One region of the Halobacillus amylolyticus genome, then DNA from elsewhere that is predicted to be linked to it. Evidence: predicted binding sites of a transcription regulator. Region 1 holds the regulator's gene; the other holds the start of a gene.
The links. The regulator Rex, encoded in region 1, represses fermentation and respiration genes when NADH is low (regulators of the CRP and FNR family bind a similar motif). The targets are predictions, from matches to a motif close to TTGTGAAATATTTCACAA.

Region 1 (4,717 bases):
GCATTTACTTTAATTGCTGTCCACTCTGCGGAAGAAACCGTATGGAATATAAGGACTTTGCTTCCTGTACTCATTGCCACTTTTAACTTCGCTGTAACCGTCCGCCTAATTATTGCTTATATTAAAATAAAAAAAGCTAACAACAAAAAATAACTTACCAGGAGCTCCATGAACCCTGTGCTTGAAGGTGACCGAATTCAGCTTAGATGATCAACCTTTTCAGAACTGTTTTATGAATACAACCAACCGGCGATACGGTTTGATGAAAACCTTGGCTTTACCTATGAAGGAGCTCAACGGAATTTATTTTATGAGACGGACGAGCCTATGATATGTATTTATACGGGATGCTTCGACAAAAAAAGTGAAGATAAAATAGACAAAAGTAACGCCGTGGGCTCTACATTATGCTCACAGCGTTACTTTTTGTCTTGCTTCATCGTTTAGACACGTTCAGACTGCTTATCCTCCTGAACTCCTTTTAGGATAAATGAAAACGGGATCGCTAGGATCAACACCCCTGCCGAGACTAGGAACGCTTCATTCAATGTTTGTAATGTAGCTGCTTGCATATCTATATCGGGGGCCGTTGCAATTTGTGCCCGCCTCACTTCATAATAAATCGAAAAAAACACAATGCCGAGCGAAGATGAAATTTGTCTAATAATGTTATTCATAGCTGACCCTTGAGCAACGAGCGATTCAGGAATTGCATTCATCCCTGAAGTCGTGGCAGGCATATTGCCCATTCCCATGCCTAAGCCGCGAATCGTATTAAGAGCCAGGATCAACCAGTATGGTGTAGATAACTGCAGCATGCCGAGACCAAGGGTTGCCGCTGCCATGATGGCAAGCCCAGGTGGCACGACATATTTGGGCCCTTTTTTATCAAGCAAGCGTCCTCCGATCGACATAAATATTCCACTTGCCACCGCCGCTGGAAGAAACAACAATCCTGTCATTACCGCGGATAACTCGTACACATTTTGGATAAGTAAAGGCAGTAAAAAAATCCCTGAAAACAATCCAATCGAAGCAGACGAAGTGACTAAAATCGACACTGTATACGTTGGTACTTTAAAGACAGACAGATTAAGCAAAGGATCATCCTGCCTGTTTTCATAGAACACAAATAGAATAAGCGCTGACAGTCCACCTGTTACAAGAACAATATTCAATGGGTCCACTAATGTGTCAACACTGCGTCCCCTGCCAAGTGCATATAAAATAGACCCTATTCCGAGTGTAATGATCAGAAAGCCGATATAATCAAACCGCTTCGTTGGATTCGTTTCCGTACGTTCAAGAAACTTAGAAGATAAAATAAGCCCAATTAAACCAAATGGAATATTAAAAGCAAACAACCAGGGCCAGTCTAAAAACTGGATGATCAATCCTCCGACTGTCGGTCCAATGGCTGGTGCGACCATCGCTGCGACCCCGTACACCCCTACAGCCAGTCCTCGTTCATTACGTGGAAAGGAATTGAAGATGAGTGCCATAGCGATAGGCATCATTAAACCGCCAGCCATTCCTTGAATCGCTCGAGAAAAAATAATCATTCCAAGCGTTTGTGAGAATACTCCACATAAAGAGCCTATGATAAAGATACATAACCCTACCATGTACACTTTCTTTTTACCGAAGCGGTCTCCAAAATAACCGGTTAGCGGCATGGTCATTCCCATGGAAACCATAAAAATTGTCAAGATCCAGCCTACAGACACGGCATTAGAATTGAAAATATCAATAAATCTTGGCAACGTAGGGTTAAGCATACTGTTATTTAAAATAACAGTAAAGGTTCCAAACAGGACAGAAACTACGACTAACCACTTGTGCGGCAACTTCCTCATCATACCCCTCCCTACTATTTCGACATCCGAACTATTTATCACTATACCCCTCCACCACTCCGCTTAACCAATAAAATGGAAGGCAAAGTGGGTAATGCTTCTCATCTTTAGCTAAGCAATCACTTAAAATAAATATCTTCATACAGTATCAATGAAGGAGGGGCGATTATGTATCACTTAGCTACACTTTATTTAGCTTGTATTCTGGCTGGTTTTGCCTTAGCTAATATTCCAACCTCAGCTGTTATCACCGCAGAGGTCGCTAGCTTTTTTTCTATAATAGGTGGAATAGCGATCATTGTTTTTGCTTTAGCACTACTTTATCTCGGAGTTAAGGCTCTAATAAATAAGTAATAAAGCAAAAAGAGACCGCAACCAAACGGTCTCTTTTAGTCTTCTTCATTTAAAGGATAATGCTTTAAAAAATAGACAAGTGCTTGTAACTCAATGGCTAGATCAATGTGGTGAACACGGACATTGGAAGGCACAGTGATGCGGGCAGGTGTGAAGTTTAGTACACCAGATATCCCTGCTTCTACCAGTCTATCTGCAATTCCTTGTGCAGCTGTAGCAGGAACGGTTAAAATCGCTACACCAATTCCGTCCATATGCTTCTCTAAATCATCGATGTGCTGAACTGGCACACCTCCTACCTCTTCCCCTATTCTATCGTGATTGGCATCAAACGCCACTTCTATTTTTGTATTATTATTTTTCGTGAAGTTATAGTTTAGAAAGGCTGTTCCAAGATTTCCAACACCGATCAATGCAACCTTAGTTGTTTCGTCCTGGTCCAGGGTCTTTCTAAAAAAGGAAAGTAAATATTCCACATTATAGCCATAGCCCTTTTTCCCAAGGGCTCCGAAATAGGAAAAATCGCGGCGGATCGTAGCTGAATCCACTTTCACAGCTTCACTTAATTCTTTTGACGATACCCGAAGCTTCCCTTGGCCATGTAAGTTATTTAAAAAACGATAGTATAGCGGTAATCGCTTGGCCGTTGCCTGTGGAATCTTCGTATGTTCTGAATCCATTTCTCCACCTCCTCAATCTTCTCTGCGATAGTCTCCACTCTTCCCACCTGTTTTCTCATCGAGATAGGTCGGACCGATGACCATCCCCTTGTCTACAGCTTTACACATATCATACACGGTTAGCGCCGTTGCAGAAGCAGCGGTTAACGCTTCCATTTCTACCCCCGTGCTCCCCTTTGTTTTCACCTGAACTTCGATCAGCAGTTGATACGTATCTTCTACCTGCCAATCAAAGTTCACGTCGATCCCTTTTAACGAGAGCGGGTGACACATAGGAATCCAATCAGACGTTTTTTTAGCTGCCATAATCCCGGCTACTTGTGCGACAGCTAACACATCCCCCTTAGCCATCGTTTGATTCGTGATCTTATGATAAATCGACTTATTCACTTCAACACTTGTTTTAGCAACAGCCGTACGTACGGTATCACCTTTTTCAGATATATCGACCATCTTCGCGCGCCCTTGGTCATTAAAATGAGTAAACTCAGACATGTATAGGCTCCTTTTGCTCAAATCAGTTAATCAAACAGTACTCCTATTCTATCAAAAAATCAACTGGAAGTCGTTACAAGCAGGGGACTCTCGCCTTGCTACTGTTAACCTATATAAGATACACTTATGGCATTGAGGTGAAACGACATGATTCTCATGCAATTGAATCAATTAACAAAGCGTTTTGGGGCTGAGTTAATTTTATCGAATATTAAACTAGAAGTACAAATGCACGATCGAATCGCCATCGTTGGGCGAAATGGAGCGGGCAAAAGTACCCTTCTTAAAATGATGGCTGGGGAAATGAGCCATGATTCTGGTGATATTTTTAAACCCAAGGATGTCACTATGGAATATTTAGCACAGAATACCGGACTAGATTCCGAACAATCAATCTGGATTGAGATGGAAGGTGTGTTTGCTTATCTAAAGCGCTTAGAGAGTGAATTGCGGAAGATGGAGACGAACATGGCTGATCCGGCGCTTATGGAAGACCAGGATACTTATCAGAAACTGCTATCAAGTTATGATGAAAAACAGGATTATTTCAAGCGATCTGGCGGCTATCAATATGAAGCGGAGATTAAAGCTGTGCTCAACGGCCTGAACTTCCACGACTTCGATTGGAGTACACCAATTACTTCATTAAGTGGTGGTCAAAAAACGCGCCTAGCCCTCGGTAAACTGCTTTTGACTAAGCCTGATATTCTCATTCTTGATGAGCCGACCAACCACCTGGATATAGAGACACTTTCCTGGTTAGAAGGCTATCTGCAAGGCTATGAAGGGGCCGTTGTCATCGTTTCTCACGACCGCTACTTCTTAGATGAAATCGTCAACACTGTTTATGAAATTGCTCACCAGGGTTCGAAGAAATTTCACGGCAACTACAGTGATTATTTAAAAAAGAAAGAAGCCGACTACGAACTTGAATTAAAACATTTTGAAAAACAACAATCTGAAATTAAACGAATGGAAGAATTTGTCCAGAAAAATATTGTCCGTGCGACAACTAGTAAACGTGCACAAAGCCGAAGGAAACAACTCGAGAAAATGGACAAGCTCGACAAACCCAAAACAGACCAGCAATCCGCTAAATTCAGTTTCCAGGTTGAGAAAAAGAGCGGGAATGATGTACTGAAACTGAGCAATCTTGAATTTCAATATGACCCTGGCTCCCCAGTATTATTTAATCATTTATCCGTGCATCTACAACGTAGTGATTCCGTTGCCTTAGTCGGTCCAAATGGTGTGGGGAAAACAACATTGCTAAAAACAATCATTGGTGAGTTACAGGCGACTGGTGGAACGATCATGCTAGGAACGAACGTT
Region 2 (4,717 bases), 270 kb from region 1:
TCAAATCTTATCTAAGAATTCAAATCAACAAAAGGCAGTGGTATAACCTCTAAAGGACTCCCCTGATAAACGAGGGCATTGAAAAACGAGTGCCCTCTTCTTTAAACCACTGTATGTAGTCGCGATAATATAAAGTCTAGGTGCGCTTGTTTGTAACTGAAATATGTCTTACTATTTAAAATGGATCTGTCCTGGATGGACAGATCCATTTTGCCTGCATAAGCATTTGGGTAGAATGTTTTTCCATTTGGTGAGAATCCACCGGAAATTGAATAGAATCATCGGCTATTTGGGTAGAATCCTTTCTCGTTTAGGTAGGAATCCTTTTCATTTTGGGCAGAATAAAGTTGTTATGGATTTGAGTTTGGAAGAATTAACACTTCCACTCGTCTGTTCTTCTGTCGATTTTGTGATGTATCATTCGGGGCGACTGGACGGTGTTCGCCGTAACCTTTTGCGCTGAAGAGCAGCGGATCTAGCCTATCATTATTTAAAAGTAAGCTCATAAAGTTGACGGCGCGCATTACACTTAATTCCCAGTTGGACTGGAATTCACTATTATTAATGGGGCGGTTGTCGGTATGCCCGCTGATGACAATCTCATGTGGTGACCTTGTGTGTAGAATTTCCGATATGTCCTTGGCGATATTGACGCCCCCGCTTTTCACTTGCGCACTGCCGGAATCGAAAAATACATTGTCGAGAATGACGACTAGGAGGCCTCTCTCAGATAAGTTGGTTGTTAATTCGCCAGTCAATTGATTTTCGGCGATATAACCTTCTATCTCTTTCTGCAACGATTCTAAAGGTAAAAGCGCTCCGTTTTTTGTTTGAGATTCTTCTTTGGATTCTTCCTCATTTTTCTCTTCCTCTTCATTCGTCACGCTTAATGGCTCAATCGGACTTTCTTGATGCTCCATAATGCCTTGCCCGCCGCTAAATTCGTTACGGAACACTTCAGAGAACTCTTTGAATTTTTGTGCATCAATTTCACTTGAGGCAAATAAAACAATGAACAGAGCCAAAAGTAATGTTAACATGTCAGCGTAAGGGATGAGCCAAGATTCATCTACATGGTTTTCATCCTGCCGTTTCTTTTTTCTCATCGATATCCTCCTGTTCTGCTCCCTCATTTTTATTTAATTTAACGAGCTCAGATGGAGACAGGTAGGCACTTAATTTATCTTTGACAACGAGGGGAGATTCGCCTTCTGTAACTGACAGAACCCCTTCGATCATTACGTATTTATATTGAATTTCGCTTTTAGATTTTTCTTTAAGTTTATTTGCAAAAGGGTGCCATAGGACATACCCTGAGAAGATACCAAATAGTGTGGCAATAAAAGCTGCTGAAATGGCGTGTCCTAAAGCTTCTGTGTCGTTCATATTTCCCAGCGCAGCGATCAAGCCGATGACTGCCCCAAGCACCCCTAGTGTTGGAGCATAGGTACCAGCCTGGGTGAAGATAGCTGCTCCTTTTTGGTGCCTGTATTCCATAGCATCAATTTTTTCAATTAGTACATCCCGAATGAAGTCAGGTGTTTGTCCATCAATGGTTAATTGCAGACCTGATTTTAGAAAAAGATCGTCGATTTCGTCGATTCGCTGCTCCAGGGCGAGCAAACCCTCCCTTCGAGTGAAGTCGGCTAATTCCGTGAATATCTGAATCAACTGGTTGAAGTCATGTGCTTTCGTTTCTTTAAATAAAATTTTGAAAAGGGCAGGGATACGCTTAATCGTGCTCATGGGGAAAGCAATCAACACAGCCGCAGCTGTTCCTAAAAAGATAATGAGCAAAGCTGCTGGGTTAATGAGGGCGACTAAACTGACCCCTTTTAATACCATTCCTGCACTAATCGCGATTATGCTTAAGATGATGCCGATAATCGTTGATTTATCCATTTTTTCACCTCTTAATTATTTTTGTAACGTGATATAAAAAGTTCTTGGTTGAATGTTGGGAGCACGGACACATACACTCCTATTGATTGACCCATGGATCAGGCTAAAACCGTTTAGCGGATTATAATGAACACTATATTTACTTTATCGTTCAATTGATAGGTTTTTTAAAGTAGGTAAAGTAAATTTAACGTGCTAAACTGTCATAAAAAGGTCAGTCTCAACTTTAGATCTTTGGCAGAAAGTCTATTATAATAAAGGTATTGTGAAATGTTTCACTAATTACTTTGAGTTGGGAGATAGTGAGGGCTATGAAACATCTGAGTAAAATGGCTTTCGGACAAAGAAACATGATTACACTGCTAGTCGTCTCCGCTGTATGTATCGGTGCGATGATTATTGGACAAGCCTATTTCTTTGTGGCTATTGTCGATCGGATTTACCTAGAGGGTCAGTCGTTTGCAGGGATAATCCCACTATTAGTCGGATTATTACTAGTGATCATTGTAAGAACGTGGCTTACACATATGAACGGGCGTACAGGTGTAAAAATAGCTTCTAAGGCAAAGCGCGATTTCAGAGCATCGCTATTAAGTAAGTTTTCTAGAAACCCTGTTCAGGCATCACTGAAGGGTCAGTCTGGGCAGAAGGTAAGCGTGCTCATGGACGCGGTGGATGAAGTGGATCCATACTTTAGCAGCTATATTCCCCAGATCATTCAGTCAACGATTGTTCCGCTAATGATTTTAATCGTTGTGTTTATCCAACATCTTAATTCAGGATTAATTATTATTGTGACTGCCCCGTTTATTCCTTTTTTTATGATTGTCATTGGTATGAAAACAAAGGATAAATCAGAGGAGCAAATGGATAAGCTTGCCGCTTTTTCAGGACGATTTTTGGATACATTACAGGGGTTAACGACATTAAAGTTGTTTGGACGTTCCGTACGTCAAAAGGGGAAAATACGCGAAAGTAGTATCGACTTTCGGGAAGCGACGATGGAAGTGCTGAAGATCGCGTTCGTTTCTTCTTTTATGCTCGAGCTAATTTCGATGTTGAGTATCGGATTGATTGCTCTTGAAGTGGCCATTCAGCTTGTTGTCTATGAAAGTATCAGTTTTTTTACGGCGTTCTTTATATTAGTGTTGGCTCCTGAGTTTTTTGCGGCATTAAAGGATTTAGGCAGTGCCTTCCATACAGGGCGAGGAAGTGCGGGAGCAGCGAAGAAAGTGTCAGATGAATTGGAAGAACCTGAACAGGCGGTGCAATGGGGCGAGCAAGAGTTGCAAAGCGATGGAAAGCCCCCTGTAATTGAATTACGGAATTTAGCTTTTAGCTATGGGGAAGACGGTTTTACGTTAAATCATATTCAGACGAGCATTCCTCCTTACAGTCAAATTGCTATTGTTGGAAGGAGCGGGGCGGGGAAGACAACCTTGCTTCATATGATGGCTGGACTTGTGAACCCAACGGAAGGCGAGATGCTTGTTGAAGGTAAGCCTCTGTCAAGTTACAAAGAGCAAGAGTGGTTTGACCAGTTGAGTTATATTTCCCAGCATCCCTATTTATTTTCCGGATCGATTGCTGAGAATATTGCGGTTGGCGGTAAAAGCGGGGCTTCACGAGCTGAAATTGAAGCAGCCGCCAGCAAAGCCGGACTTTCTGGTTTGGTTGAGACGCTTGCAAATGGGCTCGATACCTCTGTTGGTGAAGCGGGCCGTGGACTTTCTGGGGGTGAGCAGCAACGGGTTGCGATTGCGAGAGCCTTCCTGAAACGCCCATCTGTGATTTTATTTGATGAGCCAACAACAGGTCTCGACCTACAAACGGAGCGAATTTTACAAGAATCGATTAAAGAATTGTCGGAAACCTCAACAGTAATTACAGTAGCACACAGGCTGCACACGATTAAACGGGCGGACAACATCCTATTGTTAGATCATGGAAAATTGATTGGTCAAGGAACGCATGATGAATTAATTCAGTCCGTTTCAGAATATCGGAACATGGTATCTGCTCAACAAGGAAGTGACGCGTCATGAAGGATTTAGCTATTGTCATGAAGCTCGTGGTTAGGGAGAAAAGAGACATTCTTCTCTCCATCCTGTTCGGATTTCTGGCTGGAATCACGGCTGTCGGGTTGTTTGGAGCCAGTGGCTATTTAGTGTCAAAAGCCGCCCTCATTCCACCGCTCTATACCCTTATTGTTGTCGTCTCCATCGTCAAATTGCTAGGATTCGTTAGAGCAATCAGTCGTTACGCCGAACGCTACTTCTCCCACCGGGCTACGTTTACGATTCTAAGCCATTTGAGAGTTTCTTTTTATGAAAAATTGGAACCACTAGCGCCGGGTATTTTTCAGAAGTATCGAAGCGGAGATTTGCTTGCCAGGATTGTAGGAGATGTAGAGAGCCTGCAAAACTTCTTTCTGCGCGTATTTTACCCGCCGATCGTGCTCGTGATTGTCTTCCTAAGTACGATCGTATTTACCGTTTTTTATTCTATTTCCATCGCGCTTGTTCTCCTTGGCGGGCTGCTGATTACAGGGTTTGTAGTGCCATATTTATTTGCCCTTAGGCAGAGGGGAATAGACGCGCAAGTTCGTGAAGAACGCGGAAGCCTATCAACAGAAACGACAGAGCTCTTGTATGGTTTTCGAGATTTGAAAATTTATCAAAAGCTTGCGGGGAAAAAGGCACAGTTGAAGCAATCTTCAGATCATTACATTCAGGAGCAAGAAAAAGAGGGAATTCATGCCTCATTTAGTCATGCAATCAATACAATGGTGTCATTGATAGTATCCTGGGTTGTG

Region 2: the regulator Rex is predicted to act here: its motif matches at 2,166-2,183, upstream of cydD (thiol reductant ABC exporter subunit CydD).

What each region holds. Positions count from the first base shown of each region.
Region 1 is NZ_CP095075.1:2,198,596-2,203,312, forward strand. Features, by position in the region: gene MUO15_RS11260 (DUF4305 domain-containing protein) at 1-153, shown strand, start outside; gene MUO15_RS11265 (MDR family MFS transporter) at 444-1,856, opposite strand; gene MUO15_RS11270 (hypothetical protein) at 2,025-2,210, shown strand; gene MUO15_RS11275 (redox-sensing transcriptional repressor Rex) at 2,246-2,890, opposite strand; gene moaC (cyclic pyranopterin monophosphate synthase MoaC) at 2,903-3,385, opposite strand; gene MUO15_RS11285 (ABC-F family ATP-binding cassette domain-containing protein) at 3,533-4,717, shown strand, end outside.
Region 2 is NZ_CP095075.1:2,466,904-2,471,620, reverse strand. Features, by position in the region: gene MUO15_RS12705 (DoxX family protein) at 1-46, shown strand, start outside; gene motB (flagellar motor protein MotB) at 351-1,106, opposite strand; gene motA (flagellar motor stator protein MotA) at 1,081-1,902, opposite strand; gene cydD (thiol reductant ABC exporter subunit CydD) at 2,214-3,947, shown strand; gene cydC (thiol reductant ABC exporter subunit CydC) at 3,944-4,717, shown strand, end outside.